DNA from 3 places in the Pseudarthrobacter sp. NIBRBAC000502770 genome. Region 1 is predicted to be linked to each of the others. Evidence: riboswitches for the same ligand, from Rfam matches in the RefSeq annotation. Region 1 holds a riboswitch; each other region holds the start of a gene.
What was found. A riboswitch is a leader RNA that binds a small molecule or an ion and turns the genes downstream of it on or off. The one in region 1 is predicted to bind cyclic di-AMP.
Positions count from the first base shown of each region.

Region 2: another riboswitch for cyclic di-AMP. It lies ahead of NIBR502770_RS21085 (hypothetical protein); the one in region 1 lies ahead of NIBR502770_RS01690 (M23 family metallopeptidase).
Region 3: another riboswitch for cyclic di-AMP. It lies ahead of NIBR502770_RS08640 (LysM peptidoglycan-binding domain-containing protein); the one in region 1 lies ahead of NIBR502770_RS01690 (M23 family metallopeptidase).

Region 1 is NZ_CP041198.1:270,057-280,150, forward strand. Features, by position in the region: gene NIBR502770_RS01645 (hypothetical protein) at 1-208, shown strand, start outside; gene NIBR502770_RS01650 (FHA domain-containing protein) at 214-1,083, shown strand; gene NIBR502770_RS01655 (DNA repair helicase XPB) at 1,105-2,751, opposite strand; gene NIBR502770_RS01660 (helicase-associated domain-containing protein) at 2,763-5,237, opposite strand; gene NIBR502770_RS01665 (hypothetical protein) at 5,248-5,481, opposite strand; gene NIBR502770_RS01670 (cold-shock protein) at 5,704-6,087, shown strand; gene NIBR502770_RS01675 (DUF3027 domain-containing protein) at 6,093-6,602, shown strand; gene serC (phosphoserine transaminase) at 6,715-7,845, opposite strand; gene NIBR502770_RS01685 (metal-dependent transcriptional regulator) at 8,140-8,841, shown strand; cyclic di-AMP (ydaO/yuaA leader) riboswitch at 8,949-9,190, shown strand; partial or broken gene NIBR502770_RS01690 (M23 family metallopeptidase) at 9,201-10,021, shown strand.
Region 2 is NZ_CP041198.1:123,137-133,230, forward strand. Features, by position in the region: gene NIBR502770_RS01030 (glycosyltransferase family 4 protein) at 1-765, shown strand, start outside; gene NIBR502770_RS01035 (nucleoside deaminase) at 806-1,321, opposite strand; gene NIBR502770_RS01040 (phosphatase PAP2 family protein) at 1,377-2,201, shown strand; gene upp (uracil phosphoribosyltransferase) at 2,214-2,849, shown strand; gene NIBR502770_RS01050 (VOC family protein) at 2,953-3,357, shown strand; gene NIBR502770_RS21085 (hypothetical protein) at 3,533-4,234, opposite strand; cyclic di-AMP (ydaO/yuaA leader) riboswitch at 4,240-4,403, opposite strand; gene NIBR502770_RS01065 (glycosyltransferase family 39 protein) at 4,603-6,756, opposite strand; gene NIBR502770_RS01070 (glycosyltransferase family 39 protein) at 6,763-8,856, opposite strand; gene NIBR502770_RS01075 (bifunctional glycosyltransferase family 2/GtrA family protein) at 8,853-10,094, opposite strand, start outside.
Region 3 is NZ_CP041198.1:1,794,096-1,804,189, forward strand. Features, by position in the region: gene NIBR502770_RS08615 (glucose 1-dehydrogenase) at 1-328, shown strand, start outside; partial or broken gene NIBR502770_RS08620 (DUF1810 domain-containing protein) at 385-830, opposite strand; gene NIBR502770_RS08625 (DNA alkylation repair protein) at 851-1,381, opposite strand; gene NIBR502770_RS08630 (TraR/DksA C4-type zinc finger protein) at 1,378-1,737, opposite strand; gene NIBR502770_RS08635 (lytic transglycosylase domain-containing protein) at 1,759-3,108, opposite strand; cyclic di-AMP (ydaO/yuaA leader) riboswitch at 3,330-3,530, shown strand; gene NIBR502770_RS08640 (LysM peptidoglycan-binding domain-containing protein) at 3,534-4,373, shown strand; gene NIBR502770_RS08645 (YdiU family protein) at 4,481-5,944, opposite strand; gene NIBR502770_RS08650 (ribonuclease Z) at 5,928-6,875, opposite strand; gene NIBR502770_RS08655 (DUF664 domain-containing protein) at 6,868-7,392, opposite strand; gene NIBR502770_RS08660 (hypothetical protein) at 7,439-7,870, opposite strand; gene NIBR502770_RS08665 (AI-2E family transporter) at 7,928-9,127, shown strand; gene NIBR502770_RS08670 (universal stress protein) at 9,222-10,088, shown strand.

The sequences.
Region 1 (10,094 bases):
TCGGGACTGGGCGGACCTTGCCGAGGAGATGTGGTCCTATCTCACCGGCAAAGGCGCGGCCATCAATTACCAGTTCGTTGACATGACCGTTGAAGTTCCGCGTGACATCGGACCGGACGCACCGCGCGCCACCTGGAAACTCAACGGAAGCCTGCGCGTCACCACCAGCGACCGGGACGCGGCAGGATCGGACTCGAACCGCGGTTGACGGAGATGACTGAGAGCCGCCTGGACATCGATCTGGACTTCTCGTACACGGATGAGTCCGGGGCGGTCACCAATGGGCGTGCCACGGCTGCCGGTACGGAAGTTACCGTGTCCCTGGACCGCCTGGCGCCACTTGCCGGTGCCGGACTGCCGCCCCTGGAGGAGATCAGGCCGCTGGCGGACCTGCTGGCCCGCAAGGGGGTCAGCGTCACGGTGGCAGGTCCAGACGGAAACATTGTCAGCCTGGGCAAGGTGGATGCACCGGCATCACAGCGGTTGGTGACGCGCTCGCCGCATATCAAGCTGGGCAACCTCGGCTCCCTGCTTCCGCTGCTCCGGCAGGGCAGGCGGCGGCCCAGGGGCGTGCCCCTGCTGCCCCCGTCAACGCCGTTGCCGTTGGTCCCCACTGTCCAGCGGAAAATCGTCCGGCGCATCACTACCACCCACTACGCCAGGGGCGGCGGCCGGCCACGGCTGATCTTTGTCCAGGATGCCGCCACCTGGACCGGCCAGATCCCCCGGGAAGTTGCCCTCCCGGAGGACGTCACCACGATTGGCAGCGGGCCAGGATCAGATATCCAGCTGGAGGGCCTGGAAGCACTCCACGCCGAGATCAGGCACGACGGGCAGGATGAATACGTCCTGGTGCCGCACGGACCGGTCAGCGGCAGCGTGTCCAGGACCGGACCCTCGGTCCTGCGGACCGGAGCGAGGATCCAGATGGGCCAGTGGTGCCTGGCTTTCTTCCGCGAGGAATTTGCCGATCACGGCCGCCCCTACGGTGGCAGGAGCGGCGGTGAGCTGGCATACGAACGTCCGCAGCTCGATCCCCGGACGGGAACCATGGAACGGGACAGCTCCGAGGGCGTGCGGTGATTGGGGGGTGCACGTTGCGGGCTACTCCGCGGCGTGCACGTCCTTGGCATCCATGATCCGGTAGGCGTAACCCTGCTCGGCAAGGAACCGTTGGCGCTTGGCAGCAAACTCCTGGTCCAGGGTGTCCCGGGCCACCAGGGAGTAGAAGCGGGCGGCGCGGCCGTCCTTCTTGGGCCGCAGCAGCCGGCCCAGCCGCTGTGCTTCCTCCTGCCGGGAACCGAAGGAGCCGGAAACCTGGATGGCCACGGAGGCCTCCGGCAGGTCGATGGAGAAGTTCGCCACCTTGGACACCACCAGGGTCTGCAGTTCCCCGGAGCGGAACGCGTCAAAGAGCTTCTGCCGGACCTTCACCGGGGTATCGCCCTTGATGACGGGTGCCTCCAGGCGCTCGCCGAGCTCGTCAAGCTGGTCGATGTATTGGCCGATGACCAGCAACTGCTCTCCGGCGTGCCGCGCCACCAGCTGTTCCACCACCAGCGTCTTGGACTCGGACGTGGCGCAGAGCCGGTACTTGTCCGCGTCGTCGGCCATTGCATAGGCAACCCGCTCATCCTTGGGCAGGTCCACACGGACCTCCACGCAGTCTGCCGGTGCGATATAGCCCTGCGACTCGATGTCCTTCCACGGCGCGTCGTAGCGCTTGGGCCCGATGAGGCTGAAGACCTCGCCCTCGCGCCCATCCTCCCGGACCAGCGTCGCGGTGAGCCCAAGGCGCCGCCGGGCCTGCAGGTCTGCGGTCATCCGGAAGATCGGCGCCGGCAGGAGGTGGACCTCGTCGTAGATGATCAGTCCCCAGTCGTGCCCGTCGACGAGTTCCAGGTGCGGGTAGATGCCGCCCCGCTTGGTGGTGAGCACCTGGTAGGTGGCGATGGTCACCGGCCGCACTTCCTTGAGCGCGCCCGAGTATTCACCCACCTCCTCCTCGGTGAGGGAGGTGCGCCGGAGCAGTTCGTCCTTCCACTGCCGGGCCGCCACGGTGTTCGTGACCAGGATCAGCGTGGTGGTGGATCCGGTGGCCATCGCAGCGGCTCCCACCAGGGTCTTGCCCGCGCCGCAGGGAAGTACCACCACGCCGCTGCCGCCTGCCCAGAAGTTCTCACTGGCCAGGCGCTGGTAGGGGCGGAGCTCCCAACCGTCCTGGTTGAGGGAAATAAGGTGCGGGGTGCCATCCACGTAGCCGGCAAGGTCTTCCGCAGGCCAGCCGATCTTCAGCAGCAGCTGCTTGAGCTGGCCGCGCTGGGAGGCGTGCACCACCACCGTCTCACCGTCGATCCTGGGCCCCAGCAGCGGTGCGATTTTCTTGGCACGGATTACTTCCTCCAGGACCGGGTAGTCATCCGTCCGCATGACCAGGCCGTGGCGGGGATCCTTTTCGAGGCGCAGCCGGCCGTACCGGGACATGGTTTCCTCGACGTCGATCAGCAGGGAATGCGGGACCGGGAAGCGTGAATACTTCAGGAGGGCGTCCAGCACCTTTTCCGCGTCCAGCCCGGCGGCGCGCGCGTTCCAGAGCCCCAACGGGGTCAGCCGGTAGCTGTGCATGTGCTCGGGTGCCCGTTCCAGCTCGGCGAAAGGCGCGATGGCATGCCGGGCCTCGGTGGCCAGTTCGTGGTCCACCTCGAGGAGGATGGTCTTGTCGCTTTGGACGATCAGGGGTCCGTCGGTCACGCGGGAATCCTTTACTGGCGCAGTTCCTCTGCGGCCTCAATGTCGATGATGCGGTGCACGGACAGGACCCGCTCTGTGTCCTTCACGGGATCGAACACGCGGACCCTGCCCCCGCTCACAGAGAGCGGAACAACGATTTCCAAGCTGGCATTCCCCAGGCTGTCCACCACGTTCATGTGGATCCGCTGCTTCAACCGGATGGCCCTCTGCAACGCCTCAAGCCCCAGCTGGGTGGCCGCCTCGCTGCCGGCGGCGGTGCCGGAAAGATGTCCGACGCCGGGGCCCGCCTTCCGCAGGACCGCCAGTTGGGCTTCAACGTCCTCCGCCGGGGGCGCCATCCGGGGTGCGGTATAGACCGGGCGCGCGCTTTCCTGCCCCGGGGCGGCACGGCGCGGGTGGGCGGCTTCGGCGCCGTCAACGGACGGGGACAGGCCCAGGCTCCGGAGGGCGGCGGCGAGTTCGCGCGGCGGCGACGACGACGTCAGGACGGTCGGCGACAGCCTGGCCAGGCCCAGCTGGGCGGCCTTGGGTCCGGCCAGCAGCTCGCGCAGGGCTGCTTCGTCATCGCTTTGGATGAAGCTGGCAGCCTGGCCCACGCGGAGCCTGCCGTGCCGGGAGGCCGTATCCTCCACGAGGTACTCCAGGGGCTGGGGTACCGCCGTCGCGGAGTGCTCGCGCAGGAAGCGCAGCAGGCCTGCGGCGTCGTATCCGTGGTCCAGAGCCCGTTTGACGGAGGCCGCGGAAAACCGGTAGGTGGTGGCCGGGCCCTGCCCCTCGGCGTCGGCCATGGCCAGGAGTTTTTCGGTCAGCGCGGGAGTGAGGTAGCCGGGCGCAACCGCCGTGAGGTCAGCCTGCAGGAGCACATGGTTGAGGGCCGCCGGCAGGTGTTCACCAAGGATGGCGAGGGCGGCATCCGGGTTGTCTTCGGCGAAAGCGCTCCCCAACTGGCTCAGCGCCCCGGAACCCACCAGGCCCAGCAGCTCCGCTTCGGCCAGCACGCCGCGGATCAGCGAGCTGAAACGCCTGGCCATCCGCGGCTGCGACCACTCCGCGCGCTGCAGGACAGCGGCGGCGTCCAGCACGGGGGCGGTACCGTCGGACGCGGACACCTCCTGGGTGAGCTCATGCAGGATCTCCAGGATCCGCTTGCGGACCACCGGAGCGTCAGGCCGCTGCGCTCCGGCGGCCAGTGCGGCGATGGTGGTTCCGGCCGCGGACCGGCCGGCCGCTGCGCCAGGGGCTGAGTTCACGGGCTGGCCCACCATGGACGGCACGCGTTCGCTGGCCAGCCAGGCGTTCACCAGCCACAGCCATTGTTCCTGCCGGGGAAGGACCAGCCATTCCAGTTCCGGCGGCTGCACCCACGATGAGGAGTCGACGTCGAGGCGGATCAGGCCGGCCAGCCCGCACAGCTCCAGGAGCAGGCCGGCCGCGCTTTGGTCTGTCCGCAGGTGTTCGGCCACGCGGCGCACTTCACGGACGCCCACGCCGCCACTGCGCAGTGTGGCAAGCGGCTGTTCCCGGACGGCATGCAGCAACTCGGAGACCAGCCGCAGGGTTTCGGAGATGGCGCTCAGGGCCGCGTTCCTGCGCAGCGCCGCCGTGGTCCGGCCAAGCTCCGGGACCGGCGGCGACAGAGTGAAGTCATTGATGATTGCCCCGCCGCGCAAAGCCAGTCCTACGCTGTGGGGCAGTTCCACATGGGCGGCGTCCAGCGGAACCAGCAGCCCGCGGGCAAGGAGCCAGTCAACAGGCCCGACGTCGGCCCCCTCCGTCCTGACCGACGCTTTCCGCTGTGCCTGGGGGACGGCACCCATGGCCCAGTTCCGGAACCTGGCGAGCAGCGCCGTCGTCCGTTCCGGTGCGCCGGCGAGGATGTCCTGCAGGGCCTCCGGTGAGGACGTCCAGTGCTGAAGGGCCAGGGCTGCTTCCATGGGCGTGGTGGCATCGTGGATCGCGAAGCCGCTGCGGTGCAGTTCTGAGACCAGTTGCACCGCCCGCTGGGCGAAGGCCGGTTGCAGGCGAACCAGTTCGGTATAGCTGCGCCCCAGGCCGGCGGGATAAATTCCCACCACATCCTTGAGCGAGCCCACGGGGAGGTAGTACGGCTGGCTGGCCGCAGGGGGCGGCGTGCCGTGCGGGGGAGCGGCGGGGTGCACCAGGCCGAGCTCCTGCAGGCCGGCCAAAATTTCGTCGACAGTGGCCAGTGTGGAACCGTGGATCAGTTTGTGCACGGCCTCCGCTGAGGCGCTGTGCCCGGTGTCGGTGTTGGTGCACAGGTGCAGGGTCTCCAGTACCTGCATGTGAGGCCGGTTGAGCCGCTCCAGGGCGCGCTGGACGCTGACCCGGGAACTTGCGCGGGCAGCCAGCGCGGCGAAGTCAGGAACCGAAGGGGTGATGAGGTCCGGCCGCGCGGCGAACAACGCCCGCAACGAATCGTCGCTGCGTGCCTCCAGGTCCTTGCCAAGCGCGCGAATGAGGGACATCAGTCCAACGTTACCGCTGCTGGGGCCTTCCCGCCCGCCGCCGGGCGGCAACTCCGTCCAGGACCAGCAGGAGCATCAGGATGAAGGCTGCTGGCAGGCCGTACAGCGCGGTGTAGGTGATCCAGGCGGGAGCTACCGAGCCGGCGAAGGCCAGGGCCATGACAGCTGCCACGGCTATCAGGGACAGCACGGCAACAACTGCGGCGAGGACCATCAGGGGCCGCCGGTAACGCGAGGGAGTCATGGACGCAACGCTACCGCGCCTGGCGCGGTGCGGGTAAAGCGGGGCCTTGCGCCTGCGGCGGAACAGTGCCGCCCAAAGCGTCGATAGGCCATGCGGCAGGATAACCTTGAAGCATACAGACCAACACGGTCCCGGTTCGCCATACCCTGAACCCGCACAACCATGCGGATGCGGTGGTGGCCGGCCGTGTCTCATGACAGCAGAACGAAGAAGGTTGATTACGTGCCTACCGGCAAGGTCAAGTGGTATGACAAGGACAAGGGCTTTGGGTTCCTCGCGGGCGAGGACGGCCAGGAGGTCTTCCTGCCCAAGTCGTCGCTGCCCGACGGCGTCAGCGAGCTCAAAGCCGGCACCCGCGTGGAGTTCGGCGTAGCGGACGGTCGCAAGGGCGCCCAGGCGCTGGGCCTGCGCGTCCTGGACAAGACTCCCTCGATTGCCAAGGCCAAGCGGCCGAGCGCCAAGGACCTTGCCCCGCTGGTCCAGGACCTGGTGACGGTACTGGACAACCTGTCCGGGACCTTGTCCAAGGGCAAGTACCCGGACGGCAACAAGGGCAAGGCCATTGCTGCCGCCCTCCGCAAGGTCGCCGACGAGCTCGACGTTTAGCGCCGATGACTCCCGATTCCGAACAGCCGGGCACGCCGGTGCAGGAGCAGGCTGCCAGGACGCCGCCCAAGCGCAAGGCAGGCGTGCCCGTGTGGCGCACGGGCAAGCCGGACGCTTTCCTGGCCGCCGCCGTGGACACTGCCCGGACCGCCGTGGAGGGCATCACGCCTGCGGCCACCATCGGGCCGCACCTGGCGGCCAAGAGCGAGGGCGACCGGCTGGTCACCCACCTGTTTGAGTCCCGGCTGCCCGGATACGCGGGGTGGCAGTGGTACGCGGTGCTGACGCGCAACTCCCGCTCAAAAGTGGTCACGGTCAATGAGCTGGGCCTCCTGCCGTCGGAAGATTCGATCCTGGCCCCGGAGTGGGTGCCCTGGGCCGAACGTGTCCGCCCCGAGGACCAGCAGCAGGAGTCCGAAGCGGACAGCCAGGTAACGGCCGCCGCGGAAACTGAAGGCCACGCAACAGCGGCTGACGATCCAACTGACGACGCCGGCACGCAAGCGGAAGCCTGACCGCACCTCGCCACCGGGAGTCCGGCCACCCCGGAAGGGGACAACGAAAACGGCGCCGTCCGGGATGAACCCGGGCGGCGCCGTCGTACGTTGTCCCGACTGTTCTCCGCGCCTACTTCCGCAGCTCGCCCACCACGTAGTCGATGCTGGACAGCAGGGCTGAGACATCGCTGGGCTCGATGGCCACGAAGGTGGCGATCCGCAGCTGGTTGCGCCCCAGCTTCCGGTAGGGCTCGGTGTCAACGATGCCGTTGGCGCGCAGGACCTTGGCCACGGCCGCTGCATCAACCGATTCGTCGAAGTCGATGGTGGCGATGACATTGGAGCGTTCCTCCGCCTTGGCCACAAACGGGGTGGCAAACTCGGAGGCCTCGGCCCAGCTGTAGATGCGTCCGGCGGAGTCTGCGGTGCGTGCGGCGGCGAAATCCAGGCCGCCGTTGGAGTTCAGCCACTGGACCTGGGCGTCCAGCGTGACCAGCGTGGACAGCGACGGCGTGTTGTACGTCTGGTTCAGGCGGGAGTTGTCGATGGCGGTCTGGAGGTCCAGGAAGTCCGGGATCCAGCGGTTGCCTGCCTTGATCCGCGCGGCGCGCTCGAGGGCGGCCGGGGAGAACAGGCCCAGCCAGAGGCCGCCGTCGGAAGCGAAGTTCTTCTGCGGGGCGAAGTAGTAGACGTCGCTTTGGGCAACGTCCACGTCCAGGCCGCCGGCCGCGGAGGTGGCGTCCACCAGGACCAGCGATCCCTCGTCGGCTCCGGAAACGCGCGTGACAGGGGCAGCAACACCGGTGGAGGTCTCATTCTGGGGCCAGGCATAGACATCAACGCCTGCCTCGGCCTGGGCCGCCGGCCGCGTGCCTGGCTCGGACTTGATGATCGAGGAAGCCTCCAGGAAGGGCGCCTTGTTGGTGGCGGCCGCAAACTTGGACCCGAACTCGCCGAAGGACAGGTGCTGGGCCTTCTTCTCCACGAGGCCGAAGCTCGCGACGTCCCAGAATGCCGTGGAGCCGCCCACGCCGAGGACCACTTCATAGCCCTCCGGGGCGCGGAAGAACTGGCTCAGCCCTTCGCGGACGGATCCCACCAGGTTCTTGACCGGCGCCTGCCGGTGCGAAGTGCCGAGGATGGTCTTGGACGCTGCTGCCAGCGCATCGATCTGTTCCTGGCGGACCTTTGACGGGCCGGCGCCGAACCGCCCATCCTTCGGCAGGAGGTCGGCGGGGATCGTGATGCTGGTGTCGCTCACAGGTGCTCCAATTCGGCGGGGACGAAAGTTTGGTCCGGACGGGCGGGTCATGGCTCGGCCGGCAGCAGGCGATGGCTGCGCAGCGGGCCTTCACCATTCTGCCTGAATGGCAGGGGCGGCGGGAGCCGGCGGGCCCAAAGTCCAGACAATGAGACGCGCCGTCCGGGCGACGCCGCCCGACGCTCGGCTATTCGGACAAACTCAAAATAGGCTAAGCTGGCCCCCGGACTACCTCGCGGGAAGAGGCGATACGGTGGGACAACGCAAGGTACTGCGCTCGAGGAGCTGAGCTGGATGACGGATCTGATCGACACTACGGAGATGTACCTCAGGACCATCCTGGAGCTTGAGGAAGAAAACATCGTTGCCCTCCGGGCCCGTATTGCCGAGCGCCTGCGCCACTCCGGCCCTACCGTGTCCCAGACCATCGGAAGGATGGAGCGCGACGGGCTCGTGGTGGTCTCCGGTGACCGGCATCTGGAACTCACTGACACCGGCCGCAAGCGGGCAACCGAGGTCATGCGCAAGCACCGGCTGGCCGAACGCCTGCTGGCCGACGTGATCGGCCTGGACTGGGCCTACGTGCATGACGAAGCCTGCCGCTGGGAACATGTCATGAGCGAGCGGGTTGAGCGGCGCATTTACGAGATGCTGGACCACCCTACCGAATCGCCCTATGGCAACCCCATCCCCGGGCTCGCCGCCCTGGGTGGACAGCCTGCCACCGGCGGCGCCGACGGAGCCATCAGCCTGGTCGAAGCCATGAAGGGCTACGCATCGGCCTCTGTTGTCACCATCAGCCGGCTCGCTGAACCGATCCAGGTGGAGCCGGAACTGCTGGCGCAACTGGACGAAGGTGGAATCCGGCCCGGTGCCGCCGTGGCGCTGGAACGCGTGGGTGACTACATCTCCGTGCGGGTCCCGGGCATCGAGGGCGCACTGGAGCTGCCGCCCGAGGTTGCCGCCCACGTTTTCGTGGCCGTGTCCCAGCCCTGAGGCCCAGCCTTTTACCCCGGCAAGGCACTTCCACGCAAAGATAACGGAATTGTTACCTAAGGTCTAAAGGCCCTATAGTGGAACCAATCGTTGATACTTAAGCGTTACCCGATCCGGAGCCGAGCTCTGCCAGCGGATCGGGTGCACGAGTCGTTACTGGCAGAGGCGGGGGAACCACAAGCGGCAGCGGGGGACTGCCTTGGGGTGAAGTCCGTCAGCAGCAAGCCTCTCCAGTGAAGGATTCTTCCGGGAATACCCCTGTGCAGAAGCTTGCCGCGGCGGGCCGGGTCTTTGATCTCTCTGACCCGAATCCGACAGCTAACTCCGCAGGCTTTTCCAGAGAGGAACCCTTCTTGACCATGCAGACCTCCAGGGGGCGCCGCCGCGCAGCCAGCCCCCTTCGGCACCCCGGGTTGTCGAAGACGCAGCAGTGGAGCGCCCCCGCGATCTCCATCGCGACGCGCGCCGCCGTCGGGGGCCCCTGCGGCAGGTAACGGAGTTCGCCGCCGCAAGCGGGATTGGCCAGAAGGCTGGAATCGCCCTGGCTGCCACCGGACTGGTGCTGACGGTCACAGTGCCGGCCACCAGCCCGGTCATGGCCACTGATGCGTCCGGCAACGCGCCCCTGGCAGCTTCCTCCGTCAGCCCGCAGCCGCAGATTTCCGCCGATATTGGTGCCCAGATCGACTTCAGCCGCTCCGCCGTCGTGACCCAGGCCGACCCGGACGGGAAGCTCAAGCAGCTCCTGAGTGCCCAGTCCGCCGGCTCCGTCACGCGGGCGGCGTCGGCCGGCACCCTGGCTGCACCACTAGCCTCCCTCGTGACCGCGTCACCGTTCGGATACAGGGTGAGCCCGATTACCGGCGGCTCCGGCGACTTCCACCGGGGCCAGGACTTCGTGGCTCAATGCGGGACGTCCGTCCTTGCCGCTGCGACCGGCACCGTTACCTTCGCAGGCTGGCACCAGTTCGGCGGCGGAAACCGGGTGGTCATCGACCACGGCAACGGACTGGAAACCACGTACAACCACCTGTCGTCCTTCAACGTCAAGGTGGGCCAGACGGTCTCCCGTGGAGAAGTCGTGGCGCTCAGCGGCACCACAGGTGCCTCCACCGGCTGCCACCTGCACTTCGAGGTGCAGGTCAACGGCGAAGTGGTCGACCCCATGGGCTGGCTGTAACGAATGATTGCCCACTCTCAGATCGCAGCGACCTGCCGTGACCTGAATGTGACATTGAAGCAAAACTGCTGTA
Region 2 (10,094 bases), 150 kb from region 1:
CCGGAAGATGCAGGCGGCCGGGCCCTTGTACGTGAGGCCAGGGCTTTGCGCGCCGCAACCGGCGTCATCTGCACCAGCACGTCGGCGGCAAACGAGCTCCGCAAACGGGGGCTCCCGCAAGCGCGGGTTGTCCTGCCCGGAGTTGTCCCGGCAGCCCAGGCCTGCGGTTCAACGCCCCCGCACCTGGCCCTGGTGGCCGCCTTGCTGCCCAACAAGGACCAGCTGCTGGCCGTGGAAGCACTCGCCCAAATCCAGGACCTGCCATGGACGGCGTCCCTGGTGGGATCCGACCGCGCCGACCAAGCCTACGCGCAGGAAATCCGGGCCGCCGTCCTCGCCCACGGATTGCAGGAACGGGTCCGGCTCACCGGCGAGCTGACCGGTGAAACACTGGAAGCTGAATGGGCGCGGACCGACCTCAGCCTGTTGCTGTCCCGGGCGGAGGCATTCGGAATGGTGGTCACCGAGTCCCTGGCCCACGGCATCCCCGTCGTTGTCCGGGAAGGGACAGGGGCAGTGGAGGCCCTGGGCCTGGCAGAATTAACAGCGGCCGACGGCGGCCCCCGCCTTCCCGGGGCAGTGCTGCGGCTGCCGGCCGGGGGACAGGAAAGTCCCGGACTGCTGGCAGGGGTCCTGCGGCGGTGGCTTGGGGACGCCGCTCTCCGCGAAAGCTGGCGCGCAGCAGCGCTGGAGGCGCGGACGATGCTGCCGGGCTGGAGCAGTACCGCCCGGGAAGTGCTGGCCCTGCTGGGGGCCCGGGACTGACAGCGGGACCGGGCCGACTGCGGACCAGGGCTGTGGCCTTCTACGGCTGCGGGCTGATACTCCGGTGTCCCGCGAAAAACTCCCGCAACAGTAGGGCGCACTCTTCCTCGCGGACGCCCGGGTACACTTCAACCCAGTGGTTGAGCCGCCGTTCGCGGAGGATGTCGAACACCGAACCGGCAGCGCCGGCCTTTTCGTCCCAGGCCCCGAACACCACCCGCGGGATCCGGGCCAGGACGATCGCGCCGGCGCACATGGCGCAGGGTTCCAGCGTGACCACCAGCGTGCAATCAGACAACCGCCAGCCGTCGCCGCTGCCGCCGCCGAGCCTTGCCCGTTCCTGCAGCCGGGCCGCCGCTTCCCGGATGGCCACCACCTCGGCGTGGGCCGTGGGGTCGCCCAGTTCCTCCCGCTGGTTCCGGCCGGAACCCAGGACCCCGCCGTCGGGCCCCAGCACCACGGCGCCGATGGGAACATCCTCCGTGGCGAGTGCCCGGCGCGCTTCCGCCAACGCAAGGCCCATCCAGGCATGATGTTTCTTTTCGGGCAACGGCATGGCTCAATGATAGTTTCGGGGATACTCAGGTTACTTACCGACGCCGGGAGGCACCATGGACACTCTTCGGGATCGCCTAGGTCTTTGGTTCAAGCCCTATGCGGCGCTGGTCCTCACCATCCTCGTGGGCGGTGCGATCATCGTATCCCTGGCCTTGCTTGGCGCCGAGGTGTACGACAATGTGGTGGATTCCGCGGGCCTGGCCAACCTGGACAAGCCGGCCCTGGCCCTGTCGGAGAGCTTGCGCAGCCCCGGCCTCGATGCGTTCGTTACCGGCTTCACCAATATCGGCGGCGGAATCGGAATGCCCATCCTCGCCAGCATCCTCACCGCCTGGCTGACCTTCCTCAGCCGGAACTGGCGGCCCCTCATCCTGGTTGGCGGCGCAGCGGCCGTCTCCATCATGGCCACGACGTTCGGCAAGAAACTGGTGGGCCGCACCCGCCCGGACCACGCGGACGCGGTGCCCCCATACGAGGATTCACCGTCATTCCCCAGTGGCCACACCCTGAATACCACCGTGGTGATCAGCCTGGTGGTGTACCTGATCTGCCTCCAGTTCCAGGCCACGGTGGTTCGCGTCTCGGCCATCACGGGCGGCACGCTGTTCATCATCGCCATGGGGCTGAGCCGCGTCTTCCTTGGCCACCACTGGCTGACCGATGTCATGGCCGGGTGGCTGCTCGGCCTGACGTGGGTGGGCGTGGTCATTCTGGCGCACAGGTTGTTCCACCTGGTCCGCAGGCGGGAGCACGCCGGTGCGGCGCCGTCGTTCGACCGTCCAATCGTCCGCGACGTGGTGGCCGAGGAAGCGCACCATGGGGGCGACGGCGGCAGTGGGCACGCCCACGGAGGCCACAACAAGGACACCGCCGGATGATAGTTTTGGGGGATGCGTACTCTCGTTGTTGACCACCCCCTGGTCGCCCACAAGCTCACCGTCCTGCGGGACAAGAACACGCCGTCGCCTGTCTTCCGGCAGCTGACGGAAGAGCTGGTGACGCTGCTGGCCTACGAAGCCACGCGGGAGGTCCGCACCGAGCCCGTCACCATCGAAACGCCTATCAGCACCACCATCGGTACGGCGTTCACCAAGCCCACACCGCTGGTGGTCCCCATCCTCCGGGCGGGCCTGGGCATGCTGGAGGGCATGACCAAACTGGTCCCCACCGCCGAGGTGGGCTTCCTGGGCATGGCCCGGGACGAGGAAACGCTGGACATCATCACCTACGCCGAGCGCCTCCCCGAGGACCTGACCGGCCGCCAGGTGTTCGTCCTGGACCCCATGCTGGCCACCGGCGGCACCCTGCGCGAGGCCATCAAGTTCCTGTTCAAGCGGGGCGCTTCGGACGTCACCTGCATCTGCCTGCTGGCGGCTCCGGAGGGCCTGGCCAAGCTGGAGGAGGAACTGGGCGACGCAAACGTGCACATCGTCCTGGCCTCCATCGATGAGAAGCTCAACGAGAAGTCCTACATCGTTCCCGGGCTGGGCGATGCCGGCGACCGCCTCTACGGCATCGCCGGGTAGCCTCCCGCCGTCCGGACGGGACCTGTCGGGGAAGGACTTCTTAGACGGCTTTCTTTTTGCGCTGGGCCTTTTCGGACCGGTGCCCCGCCGCTAGCCTGTGCGGATGGACTGGAAACTCGAACTTGTCTTTGTCCCTGTCTCCGACGTTGACCGCGCCAAGGACTTCTACGTCAACAAGGTGGGCTTCAACGCCGACTACGATGAGCGGCCCTCGGACGACCTCCGTTTCGTGCAGCTGACGCCGCCAGGTTCGGCCTGCTCCATCTGCATTGGCGAGGGGCTGACGGACGCACCTCCCGGCACCGGGTCAAACCTGCAACTGGTGGTCAGCGACATCACCGCGGCGCATGACTTCCTGAAAACCAACGGTGTGGACGTCAGTGACGTGGACGTCCAGGACTGGGGACACTTCGTGTACTTCGCCGATCCGGACGGCAACAAGTGGTCTGTCCAGTGCATACCGTGGCGGAACGCCGGGGCAGGCGCGGCGCCAAGCTCTGCACCTTAAACCAGTGAGGGCCGCAACCCCGGGGATGCGGCCCTCACTGCGCGGTAGTTCCCTGCCGGGCCCCACTCCAGGGCGAACGACGGCGGGGCCAGGGACGCGTCGTGGGGCGGCCGTCAATGCTGGAAAGGCTCAGCTGAAGGTGCCGCTTCGACGCGCCGCGGCAGGGAAATGGTGCCTAGTACCAGTTGTGCGCCAGATGGAAGTTCAGTGCGCCGCAGGGGGACTGGTAGCTCTTCTTGATGTAATCCAGGCCCCAGTTGATCTGGGTGCGGTAGTTGGTGAGGTAGTCCGCGCCTGAGCTGGCCATCTTCTCGGCGGGGAGGGACTGGACGATTCCGTACGCCCCGCTGCTGGGATTGGTTGCCGTGGTGGTCCAGTCGGATTCCTTGGTCCACAGGGTCTGCAGGCACTGCATCTGGTCCGGTCCCCAGCCGAATGTGGCCAGCTGGCCGGCGGCGTATGCCTGGGCTCCGGCGGGATCGTTGACTGCGACGGCGGGTGCAGGCTCGGGGGCAGGTGCCGCCGGTGCGGGAGCCGCGGACGCTGCTGCCGGAGCGGGAGCCGCGGGCGCTGCTGCCGGAGCCGGTTCAGCCGCCTGCGGTGCAACGCTGATGGCTGCGGGAGCGGGGCTCTCCACCGGGTTGGAGCGGATTTCGCTCTTCTCGATGCTCATTTGGGCGTCGGCTGCTGCCGTGTTTGACTGGGTGGACGACGCCGGGGTCATGCTGCTGGTGGCCTGTCCGGCCGCGCCTACCCCCACCAGTACCGCGCACGATGCCGCAAGGACGGCGGCGCGCTGGCCCAGGGTGGTCTTCTTGGCCTGCGGTTTGGCCCTGTGTTTAGCCTGCAGGCATGATTCTGCCGTGTTTTTGGACATGATTGATCGCCTCTCACACCTGCGGAGTTAGCTGTCGGGTTCGGATGAGGGCATCCGGCCGTACGGAATGAAAATCACGTACTGGCTTAACCCCAAGGGCAGTCATTGCCCGGGACGGTGGGTCCCCCGCCTCTGCCGTTGCTCAATCGGAATCCGGGGAAGCGGCAGAGCTTGGCGTCAACCCGGGATATGCGGCCCGAACGGAAACCGCACCCAATCGACGGTACAGGAAGATTAAGCAGAAGTCACATTTAGGTAACGGAAGTCACGGATTCCGCGCGTCGGTTTGCGGGCGCACGCGCCGAGGATTCGCTAAACGGAAGCAGTCCAGCCCGCCGGGGAATTCCGGTCCGGGCCGGACTGCCTCGCTACTGGCCTGCCAGGGCGTACACCGTGGTGCCACCGATGCTCTGCGACTGGAAATTGGCGGCCACCCACTCAGCGATCTGCGTTGCTGCATCCGAGCCGCTGGTGGAACGCATGGTCCCGCCCGCGATGAAGAAATGGATCTTTCCCTGGGACACCAGCTCCTGGAACTGCGCCAGCGTGGGGGAGGGATCGGTGCCGTTGAAGCCGCCCACCGCCATGACTGGAAGTTCGGTTGCCAGCTGGTAACCGGCGGCGTTGTTCGAACCCACCACGGCCGCAGCCCAGGTGTAGCTTGAGGCCCCCGCCCGGAGCGCGGTGACCAGCCCGGCCGACGGCGTCGGGGCACCCAAGAGGCCGCCCATCCCTCCGCTGCGGCCCCCGGCAAACCCTGTGCCGCCTTGGGTACCTGGCTGCCGGAAGCCCTGTCCCTGCGTGCCCTGTCCCTGCGTGCCTTGGGCTGTGCTGCCTGTGCCACCGGTGCCAAATCCGTTCCCGTTGCCCCCGGTGCCGCCGGGCGCTCCGCCCGGGCCCGTACCGCCCGGGCCCGCACCGAACCCTGACGTGGGGCCTGCGCTGACGATTGCCCCGCTGTGCGCCGCCGATGCCGTGGAGACGGAGTAGGCAAGCGGCCCGGCGAGCGACGCAGCAACGGCCAGCACCGCCGTCGTCCGCTGGAGGGAGCGGCGGCCCAGGAACCGGTTGAGGCCCACTCCGGCGGAAGCGGCCAGCCCTGCCGCCAGCACCAGCCAGCGCAGCCACGGACCGTAGGCAGAGGTGGTGCCCAGCAGGGAGAACGCCGTCAGGGCTGCCGCTGCCACCGCCGCCGCGAGCGGGATTGCAGCGGCCAGCTGCTGCCTGTGCTGCCACAGGAGAACAGCGCCCAGGCCGGTAAGTGCCGCAATGCCGGGCGCCAGCGCCACCGCGTAGTAGGGGTGGATGATGCCGGCCATGTAGCTGAACACCAGGCCCGTCACCAGGACCCACGAGCCCCAGGCCACCACCGACGCACGCACCGGATCCGTCCGCGGCGCCCGTCGGCCCACCCACAGCAGGCCCGCCGCGAGGATCAGGGCGGAGGGCAGCAGCCACGCTATTTGGCCACCGAACTCGCTGTTGAACATCCGGAACAGGCCGGGGACGCCCCAGCCGTTGCCCCCGCCCACGCTGCCCGTTTCGTCGCCCGTCAGCCGCCCCAATCCGTTGTAGCCAAGGGTGAGTTCCAGGATGGAGTTGTCCTGCGACCCGCCAATGTAGGGCCGCATGCTGGCAGGCGTCAGCTCGACGGCCGCGAGCCACCAGCCCGCGGAAACAACCATCGCCGCCCCTGCCGCGGCCAGCCGCAGGAGGCGCCGGCCCAGCCTGCCCGGCCCCGCAACCATGTAGGCCAGGGCGAACCCGGGAACCACCAGCAGGACCTGAAGTTGCTTGGCCAGGAAGCCGAAGCCCAGGAACACGCCGGCCAGCAGGAGCCAGCGCAGCCGGTCCTCCTGGATTGCACGGAGGATCCCGTACCCGGCGGCAGTCATGAGCAGCACCAGCAGGGCGTCAGGGTTGTTGAACCTGAACATCAGCGTGGCAACCGGCGTGAGGGCGAGGACGGCAGCGCCCAGCAACCCGGCCCGGTGGGCGACGGTGTGGTCACCCGTGGCCTGCACCGCGGCTCGGCGCACCGCAAGGTGGAGCAGCCAGGCGGCCCCGACCCCCATCAGCGCTTGCGGGACCAGGATGCTCCACGGGTTCAATCCGAAGATCCGGACGGACAGTCCCATGATCCACAACGAGGCCGGCGGCTTGTCCACCGTGATGGAGTTGGCAGCGTCCGAGGAACCGAAGAACCAGGCAGTCCGGTCCTGCGATCCCGCCTGGGCCGCGGCGGAATAGAACGCGTTCGCCCAGCCTGATGCGCCGAGGTTCCACAGGTACAACACGGCCGTTCCGGCCAGTACTGCCGCCAGTTCCAGATGCCGCCGGAGGGCCTGGGGATTCCGCGGAGGCCGGACGGACTTTGTCCCGCTGTCCCCGGCGGACGTTGTTCCCCCGTCGTCGGCAGCCCGGGCCCTTACGGCCCGGGGTCCGGCTGCCCGTGCCCAGGAGGGACGCTCAACGCCGGTCGCGGTGCTTGAGAACGGCGGGGTCGGGTAGTGGCTGGCCATGGCGTGCTACTCCGCCAGGCGGTAGACGGTGGAGTTGCCCACGGTCTGCGCCTGGAAGTTCGCCTGCACCCAGGCGGCCACCTCGGAGTTGCCGCCGCGGCCGCCCATGCCGCCTCCGCCCATGCCGCCACCCTGGATGTAGTACCCGATCTCGCCCTTGGACACCATGTCCTGAAACTCGGCGAGCGTGGGGTACGGATCCCCGCCGTTCCAGCCGCCCAGCGCGATGACGTTGGTGTTGGTGGCCAGTTCCAGACTGGCTGCCTGGCTGGCGCCCGAGACGATGGCGGACCATTTGGTGGTGGTGGAGGAGAGCAGCGCGGTCACGGCGGCGTCGGTGGTCCCTTCACCGCCGGGGCCACCGCCCGGACCACCATTTCCAGTCGTGGGGTCAAAGCCGTTCGCCGGGTCGAACCCGTTACTGCCGGAGGCTGCCCCGTCAGTTCCGGCGCCTGCGTCCGTGCGGTCGCCGCGGGCGCCAGCGGCCCGGTTCCCAAAGCCGCCTGCCGACGAACCCGCGGGCCCCGACGTCGGAATGGAGCCCGAGTGCGCGGAAGCGGCGGTGGCCAGGGTCCAGGCAGTTGTGCCGAGTCCGCCGGCCAGCAGGGACACGACGACGACGGCGGCCGTACCTGCACGCCGGAACCGTCCGCCCGCCCCCAGTGCGTCGAGGCGCAGGAGGATCCCGGCAGCTGCCAGGACGCCAAGGACGATCGCGGCGATGCGCAGCCAGGGGAGCCACTCGGCATCCCGGCCCAGGAGTACGGCGGACCAGATGGAGGTGCCCAGGACCGTCACGGCCAGCACAATCCGCGCCGCCCAGTAGGCACGGCCGCGCCAAAGTTCCACGGCGCCGATGCCAATCAGGGCGGCGATCGCCGGGGCGAGCGCCACGGAGTAGTAGGGGTGGACAATACCGCTCATGAAGCTGAAGACTCCGGCGGTGACCAGGAGCCAACCGCCCCACAGGATGAGCGCTGCGCGGCTCGGTGAAGTGCGCACTTCACGCCGCGTGAACCACAGGCCGGCCACCAGCAGGACCAGCGCCGCGGGCAACAGCCACGACACCTCGCCGCCAAAGCTGGTCCCGAACATCCGGAGCAGGCCGGCGGCACCGCCGAATCCTCCGTTCCCTCCGCCGAAGCCGCCCCCTGGGCCGCCGGCTGCGCCTCCTGCGGCGCCGCCGGGCATCCCCTCACCCGAACCGGTGATGCGGGCCAGCCCGTTGTAGCCGAAAGTCAGTTCGAGGAAGCTGTTTGTAGTGGACCCGGCCATGTACGGCCGGGCAGAGGCGGGCGTCAGCTGGAACAAGGCAACGTAGCTGCCGGCCACCACAACGATGCCGCCGAGTGCGCCCAGCAGGTGCACCACCCGGCGTCCCACCGGGGCCGGTGCCGCCCACAGGTAAGCCAGCGCCAGCGCCGGTACCACCAGGAATCCCTGCAGCATTTTGGTGAGGAACGCCAGGCCAATCACGGCGCCCGCCGCCACCAGCCATTTCCAGCCCGCACGCTCGATGGCCCGGGTGGTGAAGTAAGCCGCCAGCACCAGGCACAAGGTGAGCATGGCGTCCGGGTTGTTGAACTTGAACATGAGCGCAGCCACGGGCGTCAGCGCCAGGGCCCCACCTGCCAGCAGGCCTGCCGCAGGCCCGGAAACCCTCTTGACCGCAAGGTAGAGGAAGCCGACGGCGGCCACGCCCATGAGCGCTTCAGGCACCAGCATGCTGAGTGACGAGAATCCGAAGATACGGCCCACGAGGGCCGGGATCCATAGCGCCGCAGGTGGTTTATCAACGGTGATGGCGTTGCCGGCGTCGAGCGAGCCGAAGAGGAAGGCGGTCCAGTCCTTGGTGCCGGCCTGGATGGCTGCGGCGTAAAACGAGTTTCCGTAGCCGGTTGCTGCGAGGTTCCACAGGTACAGGACGGCAGTGGCCAGCAGTAGCGCGGCTGCGGAAGGCCGCACCCAGCGTGCCTGGTTCCCGAAGGCGTAGCGCTGCCAGCGGGGCGTGGTCCCGCCGGATGCCCGCCGGAGGTCCGGGACGGGGGAAGGGGCCGGCGTGCCGGCAGAGTGGCCGGCGGGAGAAATAGTGGAGGTCATGATGCTGCCGTTTCTGTGGAGGGGGCCTGGGTGCCGGCTTCGGTGTTTTCGACGGGCTGTTGTGCCGCAATGGTGGTGCCGCCCGTGTGCGTCCGCGGCGTCCGTTCCCGGAACACCCAGAGCCGGAACAGCAGGAACCGCACAGCCGTGGCCGCAAGGTTCGCCGCCAGGACGGTGAGGACTTCCGCCCACCGGTCAGGCGTCGTCGTCCAGTGCACCAGGGCAAGCGCCCCGGAGGTGAGCACCAGGCCGATGCCGAACACGATGAGCCCCTCGAAATGGTGCCGGACCGGGTTGCCGCCCTGGATGCCGAACGTGAAGCGCCGGTTGGCTCCGGTGTTGGCCACGGCGGTGACCAGCAGCGCCAGGAAGTTTGCCAGCTGCGGATCCATGAAGCCTCGGCAGAACAGGAAGATCAGCAGGTAGGCAAGCGTTGAGGCGGCACCGATGGCGGCGAAACGGACCAGCTGGCCGAAGAGGCTGCCGCGGCGGGTCTGTTCGTCGGCCCGCGACGACGCGGGCAGCGGCCCCCGCGCCAGGGCTGCGCGCAGTTCCGGGACCGGGATCCGGCCGTAGACCAGGTCGCGGGTGAGCCGTGCCATCCCACGGATGTCGGCCAGCGCCGTGCGGACCACGTCAACGCTCGAATCCGGGTCGTCAACCCAGTCCACGGGGACTTCATGGACGCGCAGGCCGCAACGTTCGGCCAGGACCAGCAACTCGGTGTCGAAGAACCACGAGTTGTCCACCGTGTAGGGGAGGATCTGCTGGGCGACGTCGGCCCGGATGGCCTTGAACCCGCACTGGGCATCACTGAACCGGGCAGCCATCAGTGAATGGAGCATCAGGTTGTAGCCGCGCGAGATGAACTCCCGCTTTGGCCCGCGGACAACGCGGGAGTTGCGGGTCAGGCGGGTGCCGATTGCCAGGTCCGAGTGCCCGGAAATCAGGGGTGCCAGCAAGGGGGGCAGCGCTGCAAGGTCGGTGGAAAGGTCCACGTCCATGTAGGCCAGGACCGGGGATGGGGAAGCCAGCCACACTTTCCGCAGTGCATTCCCGCGGCCCTTCTCATCCAGGTGGACCACCGTGACCTCCGGGAACTCGCGGGCCAGCCGTTCGGCGATCTTCAGGGTTCCGTCCGTGCTGGCGTTGTCCGCCACGGTGATCCGGAAAGTGTGCGGGAAGGTATCCAGCAGGTGCCCGTGGAGCCTGCGGAGGCATTCCTCAAGGTCACGCTC
Region 3 (10,094 bases), 1.5 Mb from region 1:
CATCCAGGCCTACAACCCCTCGCCTACCCTTGTGGACTACGCCACCACGAAGGCCAGCATCAACAACTTCACCAAGGGCCTGGCCCAGCAGCTGGCCCCCAAGGGCATCCGGGTGAACGCCGTGGCGCCGGGCCCGATCTGGACCCCACTGCAGGTCAGCAGCGGCCAGCCCAAGGAGGAACTCCCGGAATTCGGCCAGTCCACTCCCCTGGGCCGGGCGGGCCAGCCTGCTGAACTTGCCCCCGCCTACGTGTTCCTTGCCTCGCCCGAATCCAGCTATGTGGTGGGCGAAACGCTCAACGTCAACGGCGGCAGCCCGACGCCGTAGCGACCCGGCCGCCTGGGCGGTGCGGCGCACAGGCTGCCGCACCGCCTCCTCCGTGATCAGTCCGCCGCGTCCAGGCCGGCCAGGAGTTCGTCGGTGGCCGGGTCCGGTTCGCCATTGAAGAACTGGCCAGGACGCTCTTGAACACAGTTTCTCCAGGGGCCGCCCGGAGGAACAGCGTCATGCAGGCGCGGAGCTTTTTGGCATCGACGCCACCGAAAATGTCTTCGGCGGACTGGTCGGCGTGGTTTGCCAGGACCAGTGAACACTCCAGGAGCCGTGGACCCAGCAGCTCGTGGTCCAGGTACGCTCGAGCCTCAGCAAGGGACGAAATGGCGTACCTGCGGGATGTGGCGCTCTGTCCCAGCCCGGCAAGCTGGGGGAATACAAACCACATCCAGTGCCCCGACTTCCGGCCCACCTGCAGCTCGCCCAGCGCCTGCTCATAGGTTCCGCCGGTGTTTTGGGCGGCAACAAAACGCTCAAGGTCAAACGGTTCATTCATATGGATCTCCTTGGTACGTTTCACATGGACAAGTATTTTTCAAGGGCGGCGGCTGCCGCCCGGAGCCCGGGGTCCGGATCTTCCCGCCACCGCGCCAGGACAACGCCGGCCCGCTGCCGTTCACGCCCGCCCAGCCCCGCAAGCAGCGGGACCAGGACATCGGAGAGCAGGGGCGCCGCCAGGTCCCCTGCCCGGGCGGAACGGAGGAACCCTTCCAGCCGGGTCAGGTCGGAATGCCGGAGCAGCCGCACCCGCGACTGCAGCAGCACCACGGCGGCCAGGCGGCGCTCGAACACCGGCCGCGAACCGGGCCGCGGCTGTCCCCACAATGCGGAGGCCAGCATGACCGTGCCGTCATGGTCCAGGTCCTTGAATTTCCGCAGCGCGTCACGGACCGTCCCCCGGACGGCCCCCACCGACGATCCATACGAGGCCAGCTGCCCGCCCAGCCGGCTCCCGACGTCGTCGGCCCGGTACCAGGAGCCCTCATTCTGCAGCGTCCGGTCGACGAACTCCGCAGCCGCCGACACCACCTCCGGGGCCTCCGTCATCGCCCGCGGCCGGACGAGGCGTGCAGGATGCAGAACGGCGTCCATGGCCGGGCTTCCAGGCGGCCCTCGGCAATAGGCTCCCCGCACACCGCGCAGGTTCCGTAGGTTCCCGCGGCCAGTCGGTCAAGGGCCGCTTCGATCTGCCCAAGGCCGGCCGAGCTTTGTTTCAGGAGCGCTGAAGCCTGCGAGAGTTCGAAGGCAATGGTGGCACCTTCGGGATCGTGCTCGTCATCCACATTGGAGTCCTGGCGCGCCGAATTTGCGGCCTCGATATCCGCCCGCAGCGCCGGCAGCAGTGCCACGCGCCGGGCCCGCTCCTCTTCGAGCAGCGCGCGGAACCGTTCGAAATCAGGCATGGGGACAGCCTAACGCGTCAATCAGTACCAGTTCAGGGCGACGGAGTGGTTCCATGCCGCGCACGGGGAACCATACCGGTCCTTGATGTAGCCAAGGCCCCAGTCGACCTGCGTGCGGTAGCTGGTGAGCCAGTCGCTGCCGGCACTGGCGTACTTGCCCGGCGGCAGCGCCTGGGCTATTCCATAGGCACCGGAGTAGGCGTTGGTGGCCGTGGTCAGCCAGCTGGACTCCTTGGTCCACAGCTGGGCAAGGCACAGGAACTGGTCCTGGCCCCACCCGTAGGCGGCCAGGCGCCCCGATGCATAGCTTTTCGCTCCGGCCGGATCGTTCACCGCACCGCCGGGAACGGAAGGAACGACGACGGCGGGCTGAGCCGGCGGGGCCGGCGCCTCCGGGGCGGCCGGCCCGGGATCGACAGCGGGAGGAGGGGCCGGAACGGGTTGGACACCGCCGGGCTGGACGGGACCTGCCGGGGCCGGGTTTGCCGCGGGCGCGGGTGCCTTCGGCTGCTGCGCCGCCGCGGCGGAGGCCCTGGCCTCGGCCTCCGCCTGCTGCCGGGCCTGCTCCTGCGCGGCGGCGCGCTTGGCCGCCTGGGCCGCCTCGTAGGCAGCCTGCGCCGCCTGGCCCTGGCGGTACTCACCCTCAAGGGCCGCCGTCGTGCCTTTCAGGGCTGCGAGCTGGGCTGTCAGCTCGCCGCCATGCCGCTGTTCCTCCGCCACCTGCCGGGCCAGCGAATCCTGGGCCGCGCGGGCGGACTCCAGCGTTGCCTTCGCCTCCGCGGCAAGCCGCTCCCGCTCGCTCCTGGCAACCTTCTCCTGGTCGGCAAGGGCGGCGGCTGCCTGTTCAGCGGCCGCCGCCTTGGTGACCAGGGCCGCAGTCTTGTCCCCCACGAGCTTGACCAGGTTGAGCCCCTGGACGCTGTTGGTTCCCAGGGCATCCAGCGCCACGAAGAACCCCGTGTTGGTTCCGCCGGTTTTGTAGGACTCGACAGCCAGGGCGCCGAGGTCTTTCCGGTAACGTGCCAACTCCTGGTTGGCGTGGGCGGACCGGGCGGAAAGGGTCTCGAGGCGGGAAGAAGCTGCCTGGAGCCCGGCGTCGGCGGCAGCGTACCCTGCCGCCGAGCGCACGGCGGCTTCCCCTGCCGCCTCAGACTCGGCTTCGAGGCGGGACAGCAGTCCGTTGATGATGGTGATCTCCCCCGCCTTCGAAGCTTCCGAGGACTGGGCCGCCTGCACGTCTGCCCACGAAGGATACCCGCCGGTTGGGGGCGGGTCGTCGGCAGTGGCCGGAAGGACAACGGTGGCGGCCAGGGCAACAGCCGCCAGGCCCCCCAGTACGGGGAACCTGGCGGTGGTCACGAACAGGGGCATAGTCCCGAAGCTTACCGGCGGATTGGAGGGGCACGCAGGAAGCCGTCTCCACATTGTTACTTGGACGGCAGCCACCGCCATCAGTCGAGGTCAGGCGGGAAGCAGGCTTATCGTCCACACGTTTGCGCAATTCGAGAGGGCAGCCTCGTATGTTACCTAAATGTGACAATCGCCGTGCCCATGGGTTAGGGTCGTCAGGTGTCCCTCTCAGACGGGACATTCCCGTCAGTATGCCGAGCCCTGCCGCTGACCATGGGATCCAACCGCTCCAGTTGGCAGGGACGGGGGAACCAAGTTTCCACGGCCACATGTGGCCTAGGGGTTAAGTCGGCAGCGCCTCCCTCCATCGCGGGGCCGCTCCCGGCCGGGTATCTCCAGCCCGAACCCGACAGCTCACCCCGCAGGCATGGGAGAGGCGATCAACCGTGTCAAAAAATTCCATTTCAGCCCGCCACCGCGCGACTCCGGCCCGCTCCATTGTGCTCGAGGGCCTCGCCGTAACAGCCAAGTCGCAGGCCCGCTCCCTGGGCCGCCCGGCGCTCGCTGTGGCAGCAGCGTCCGGCATTGCGTTCGGCGTGGGCGCTCCGGCCCACGCTGGCGTAACCGCACCGGACACTACTGAGCAGACCAGTGTGCAGGCCACCGCCGCAGCACCTGCTGCAGCCCCTGCCGCAGCAGCAGGGAACGTCCACACCGTGGTTTCCGGCGACACCCTCGGCGCCATCGCCGCGGCGTACGGCGTCAACCTCAATGACGTCCTGTCCGCCAACGGCCTGGGCCTGTCCTCGGTCATTTACCCGGGCGACCAGATCCAGATTCCCGGCGCCGGCTACACCGCAGCGCCGGCACCGGCCCCGGCTGCAGCACCCGTGCAGGCGGCAGCCGCCACCGCACCGGCCAACACCGGCATGAACATGTCCTACGCCTCGGCAACGCCTGTGGCTTCCACTACGGGCACCGGCACCGGCGCGGCGATCCTCGCCTCGGCCTACAGCCAGCTGGGTGTCCAGCAGGACTGCACCGCGATGGTTGAGAAGGCACTGCGCTCCGTCGGCAAGTCCGTAGGCGACCTGGCCCCCACCCAGTTCTTCCAGTACGGCACGGTGGTGGGCTCTCCCGCCCCCGGTGACCTGATCATCACCTCCGGCCACGTGGGCGTTTACGCAGGCAACGGCCAGGTTGTCAGCGGCGGCGTCAACGGCTTCGACACGCAGGTGCACTCCATCAGCTGGCTCGGCGGGTACTCCGCAGTGCGCGTAGCCTAGTCCCTGCCGGTCGGGCCCGCATGGCGGTGCCGACTGTGAAGGAGGGTGGCAGCCAGGAAACCGGCTGCCACCCTCCTGTCGTTAACGCACCCGCCGCGCCGCCGCGGTCAGGTCCCGCAGAACGTCATGTAGCTGCCGAAGTCCTCCGGCGGTCCCTGCATATAGCGTTCCAGGCCGGGCCGTTCAGTGAAGGGGTGGCTGACAGCTGCCAGCAGCTGCTGCAGCGGAGCCCGGTCCCCTCCGGTGGCTGCGGACAGCGCCTCCTCCACAAGGTGGTTCCGGGGAATGTACGCAGGATTCACGCTGTCCATCAGCTGAGCGTCCGGCTGGAGATCCTGCCACCGCACCACCCAGGAATCAAGGGCGGCAAGGTCAAGGACCATGCCGCGCACGGGGCGGCGGTCCCCTCGGGCGGCTTTACCCAGGTTGCGGAAGAACAGGGTGTAGTCCACGGGTCCGTCCTTCAGGATGTCGAGGACATCATCCACCAAGGCCCCGGCGGCGCCGCTTTCATCGACGCCGTCCAGACCCAGCTTGGCCGCCATCCCGCGGGTCCATGCCTTGCTGTACTGGCCCCGGAAACCGCCCAGGACCTCCACCGCCGGGGCCACGGCTTTCTCCTGGTCCTGGTCAATCAGCGGGAGCATGGCCTCGGCGAGCCGGGCCAGGTTCCATTCGGCCAGGACCGGCTGGTTGGCGTAGGCGTAGCGTCCACCGACGTCGATGGAGCTGTAGACGGCGGCTGGGTTGAAGGCGTCCATGAACGCGCAGGGCCCGTAGTCGATGGTCTCGCCCGAGATGGTCATGTTGTCCGTGTTCATGACCCCGTGCACGAAGCCAACGAGCATCCACCGGGCGACGAGCTCTGCGTGGGCGGAGACGACTGCCGCGAACAGCGCAAGGTAGGGGTTTGCGGCATCGGCCGCCTGCGGGTAGTGCCTGCCGATGGCGTGGTCCGCCAGCCGCTTCAGGAGGTCCATATTTTCGGTTGCGCGCGCGTACTGGAAGCTGCCAACGCGCAGGTGGCTGCCCGCAACCCGTGCCAGGACGGCGCCGGGCAGCATGTCATCGCGCCGAACCTGCCGCCCGGTGGCAACAACGGCGAGCGAACGGGTGGTGGGAATGTGCAGTGCGTGCATGGCCTCACTGACAATGTATTCACGCAGCATGGGCCCGACGACGGCGCGGCCATCCCCGGCGCGGGCGAATGGCGTCCGCCCCGAGCCTTTGAGGTGGACGTCCACGAGGCGGCCGCTCCGGTCAATGACCTCGCCCAGCAACAGCGCCCGTCCGTCACCGAGCAGGGGCGAGTACCCGCCGAACTGGTGTCCGGCATACGCCTGTGCCACAGGTGTGGCACCTGCTGGAACGTGGTTTCCCACCAAGAGCCGCACCCCCTCGGGGCTGCGCAGGTACTGCGGGTCAAGGCCCAGGTCCGCTGCCAGTTGGTCGTTCAGGACGAGGAGCTCCGGGCTGGGCGCTTCCTCGGCCCGCCAGGGCACGGCGAGTTCCGCCAGTTCCCGGGCGAATCGGCCATCGAACGTGACCGTGGATTCAGCTGCTGCCGTCATGGTTTAACCCTATCCCCGCAGTTGGACCGGCACCCTCCCGTGCCGGCTGCCGCCGCCGCGGAACGGGGATGCGGTCAAGGTCCTTGGCCGCGATCACAGTAACCCGCGGGGCCCGCGCCTGCGCTTGTCCTGCAAGCAGGGAGGCGTCGTCACCGTACCGTGCGGAGAAGTGGGTGAGCACCAGGGTGCGCGCCCGGGCGGACGCTGCCAGCTCTCCCGCTTGCCCCGCAGTGAGGTGGAGGTACTGCTGAGCCAGGGTACCGTCGTCGTCACTGAACGTTGACTCGGTGACCAGCAGGTCTGCCCCGTCCGCCAGCTCTTCTGCGCCGGGGCACGGCGCCGTATCCATGATGAAGGCGAAGCGCTGGCCCGGCCTCGGACTGCTCATCTCTTCCAGCCTGACTGCCCCCAGTGCGCCATCGCGCTGGAGCCGGCCCACGTCCGGGCCGGAAATGCCTGCCCCCTGGAGCCGCTCCGGCAACAGGGTTCGTCCGTCAGCTTCCCGGAGCAGGTAGCCGTAGGTCTCGATGCGGTGCTTCAGGGGCCGGACCTCCAGGCCTTCCGCCACGGGCCCGGGGCCCGAATGCGGATGGAGCCGAAGGTCGATGCCGGGTGAACTGACTGACACCAGCGCCCGGACCACCGGGTCGCCGGAGGCCGGGTAGTGCAAATGGACAGGGTGCGGCACGCGGTCCAGTGCCATTCGGGACAGCACCCCGGGGAGGCCGTAGCAGTGGTCTCCGTGCACGTGGGTGAGGCAGATCCTGGTGATGTGGCTGGCCGCCACACCCGCATGGATCATCTGGCGCTGGGTGCCCTCGCCGGGGTCGAAGAGCAGGCCCGCGCCGTCCCAGCGAAGAAAGCAACCGTTGTGGTTCCGGGTCCGGGTTGGGACCTGGGAAGCGGTGCCCAATACCACCAGTTCACGCACCGCGGGCGTCTGCCGTCCCTGGGTGCAGGCCCCGCGCGTATGCCGCCTGGCCGACGTGCTGGAGGCAGTCCCCCAGGATACTGACCAGCCGCACCCCGAGGGTCACCGGCGGGTCCCAGTGCCGGTCAACCACACGGTCCAGGTCGGAATCGACGAGGCCGCCGAGGACTCTGGCGGTCTGCCGGTGCACGGCATCGTAGTACTCCTGGAGCAGTTCCCGGGGCGCCGTGACGGCATCCACCTGCTGACTGGAGTGCCCATAACCTGTGTCACGCTCCCCGAGAGGAAGGCCAAAGCGGTCTACGAATCCTTCCGCCACCCAGACCTGCCCCAGTCCCGCGGCGGAGGCCACCTGCGCATCTTCAACCCGGCCCGTGTGCCAGATCAGCCAGGCAATTGAATTGCCCTGGCCGCCTGGGCGGTCCTGCAACTGCGCTGCCTCCATGCCGTCGAGTGCCTGCCGGACCAGGCCAGGGAGCCGGCCGAAGGCCTCCTGCAGCAGTTCCTTGGATTGCATGGTTCTCCTCCCCACTTCGGGCCGGGCCTGATACCCGCCCGGGTTGCTAGCGTTCCAGGTCGTCAGGCTCGAACTCGCTCAGGGGCGAGCCGCCAAAGTTTTCCTCGTCATCGCTGGCGTCGGCCTCAAGGCCGGTGGGGACTTCCCCAAAATCGACATCCGCGGCGGCTTCGCCGAGGGTGGGAGCGTCCGGCGGCACCTGCTCATCACCGGAGCGGTACCGCGCCTGGGCGCTTTCATCCCGCAGTGCCTGGTCGCTCAGGAAGTCTTCCTCCCCGCCCGTGCGGGCCTCGTCCTGCAGCAACGGGTCTTCCTGCCAGCGGTCCGGGTTGTTTTCGGCAGCGCCGGGGTAGTTGTCCGGCTCCCCCGCCACAGGGTCCAGTTCAAGGGACGACGCCGCGCCCGGGCTTCCATCCAGAAGGACGTCGTCTTCCTCCACAACTTCCAGTTCATCGTCGGGGACGTTTTGTTCAGCCATGGTGATGCCTTTCTGGTTGACTGTTGGGCAGACAATAGTAAGCATACTGACCACCAAATGCTGATGGAACCTCGGGTGCACACGGCAGGCAAGGAGAAGGCCATGGAACGGATTGATCCCCCCAACGGGGACGCGGCAGGCCCGTCCCGTCCGCAGTCCTTCACCGGCAGGATGTCGGTGCTTTGGACCGATGCCCTGGGCCGGGCAAGCATACGGGCCGTCCAGACGCTCGCCGTGCTGGCGCTCGCCTGGACGGTGGTGACGGCGGCTGTCCGGGTTCCGCTGGTCACCATCCCGGTCCTGGTGGCGCTGATCCTGGCCTCGGCGATGGCTCCCGCGGTCCGTTGGCTCGCGGCGCGTGGTTGGCCCCGCGCCCTGGCCGTCCTGTCGTCCTTCCTGCTGATCCTGGCCATTGCCGCAGGCGTGGTGGGCGGAATCATCGCCCTGGTCCGCCAGGAAGCCTCCGTGCTGGCGGCCCGGGCAGAAGCAGGAATCGGCCAGTTGCAGCAGTTCGTCACCACCGGCCCCGTCGCCCTGACAAACGACCAGATCGGGGCCGCCCGCGCCGAGTTCCAGAAGTTCCTGGCCGGCGGCACCCTGGGCGCCGACGCGCTGACCGGGTTGAGGACTGCGGGTGAGATTGCAGCAGGTACGGTCCTGACGGCCGTCATCCTGTTCTTCTTCCTCAAAGACGGGGAGAAGATCCGGGCCTTCCTGATCGGGTTCCTTCCCGGAAGGCGCCAAGGGAAGGCCCATCTCGCTGCCGACCGCAGCATCGTGGTGCTCGGCGGATATGTGCGGGGAACCCTTGTCATTGCTGCCATTGACGCCGTCATCGTCCTGATCGGGCTCCTGGTGCTGAGGGTTCCGCTGGCAGTCCCCCTGGCGGCGGTGGTTTTCCTGGGTGGCTTCATCCCCATTATTGGCGCAACCACCGCAGGCAGCCTGGCCGTGCTGGTCGCCCTGGTCGAAAATGGGCCTGTTCCCGCACTCATCGTCCTGGTGCTCCTGGTGGCTGCCAACCAGTTTGAGCACCACATCCTGCAGCCCCTCTTCATGGGCCGGGTACTGCGGATCCACGGATTGGTGATCATCCTGGCCCTGGCGGCAGGAGCCACCCTGGCAGGTGTCATCGGTGCCCTGCTGGCGGTCCCGCTCACCGCCGTCGGCTGGACCGTGTACAAGACCCTGGCGGAAGGCGATGCGCCCGGCCCGGAGCCCGTTGCCCCTGACGGATCCGGGCCTGCGGGGTCCTGACCCGCGCTTCGTGACCTTTGGCCCTACAGCCCCGGGCGCACCGGGGACAGTCTTGACAGGCAGACCCGGATTACGAGGAGCAGGAAGTGCGGCCATGACATCCCAGAAACCCATCGCTGTGGGCACCAACGACTCAGCCCAGAGCCAGGCCGCCGTCCTGTGGGCAGCCCGCCGCGCCCACCGTGCGGGGCTGCCGCTGGTGGTCCTCCACGTGGTGGACGACCGCTGGGTTGCCGAGCCCTATCCATGGTTCGGGACGCTCCAGCAGGCGGGAGAGGAACTCCTCAAGACCGCCGTGGGACGCCTCGAAGGAGCCGTTCCCATCACCCCCGCAACTGAACTGCTCACCGGAAGCGTGGGCGGGTCACTGGCCAAGTACTCCAAGAAGACCTCGATGATGGTGATCGGTTCCGGCAGCGGGCACTTCGGCGGATCCCTGGCCGACCGCGCACTCCAGGTCGCCACCGCCGCCAAGGTCCCTGTCGCCGTCGTCGGAACCCAGGACCTCGAGGGCAGGTCAGGGGTGGTGGTGGGCGTTGACGGATCGCCGGAGTCCACCCAGGCCGTGGCCTTCGCTGCCGCCGAGGCGGACCGGGAGGGAGACGAACTCACGGTGGTTTATGCGGTGAGCGTCCCCGACCCCATTGTCGACGCGGGCCTGACCCCGGCCACGCTCGCGGACCTCATTGTGGATGAGGACAGGGTGGTCCTCTCGGAAACCGTCGCCGGGCTGAAGGAAGACTACCCCGACCTGACCGTGCACCAGCGGCTGGAAAACGACAGGGGCCCGGTGGACGCGCTTGTCGGCACGGCGGCCGGAGCCCGGCTCCTGGTCGTCGGCAGCCGGGGCCGCGGCGCCTTCAAGCGTCTGCTGCTCGGTTCCACGGCCCACGGTGTCCTCAAGCACCTGCCCTGCCCCACCATCATCACCCGGACGCAGGCCGCCAAGAACGCCATCTAGGCCGCA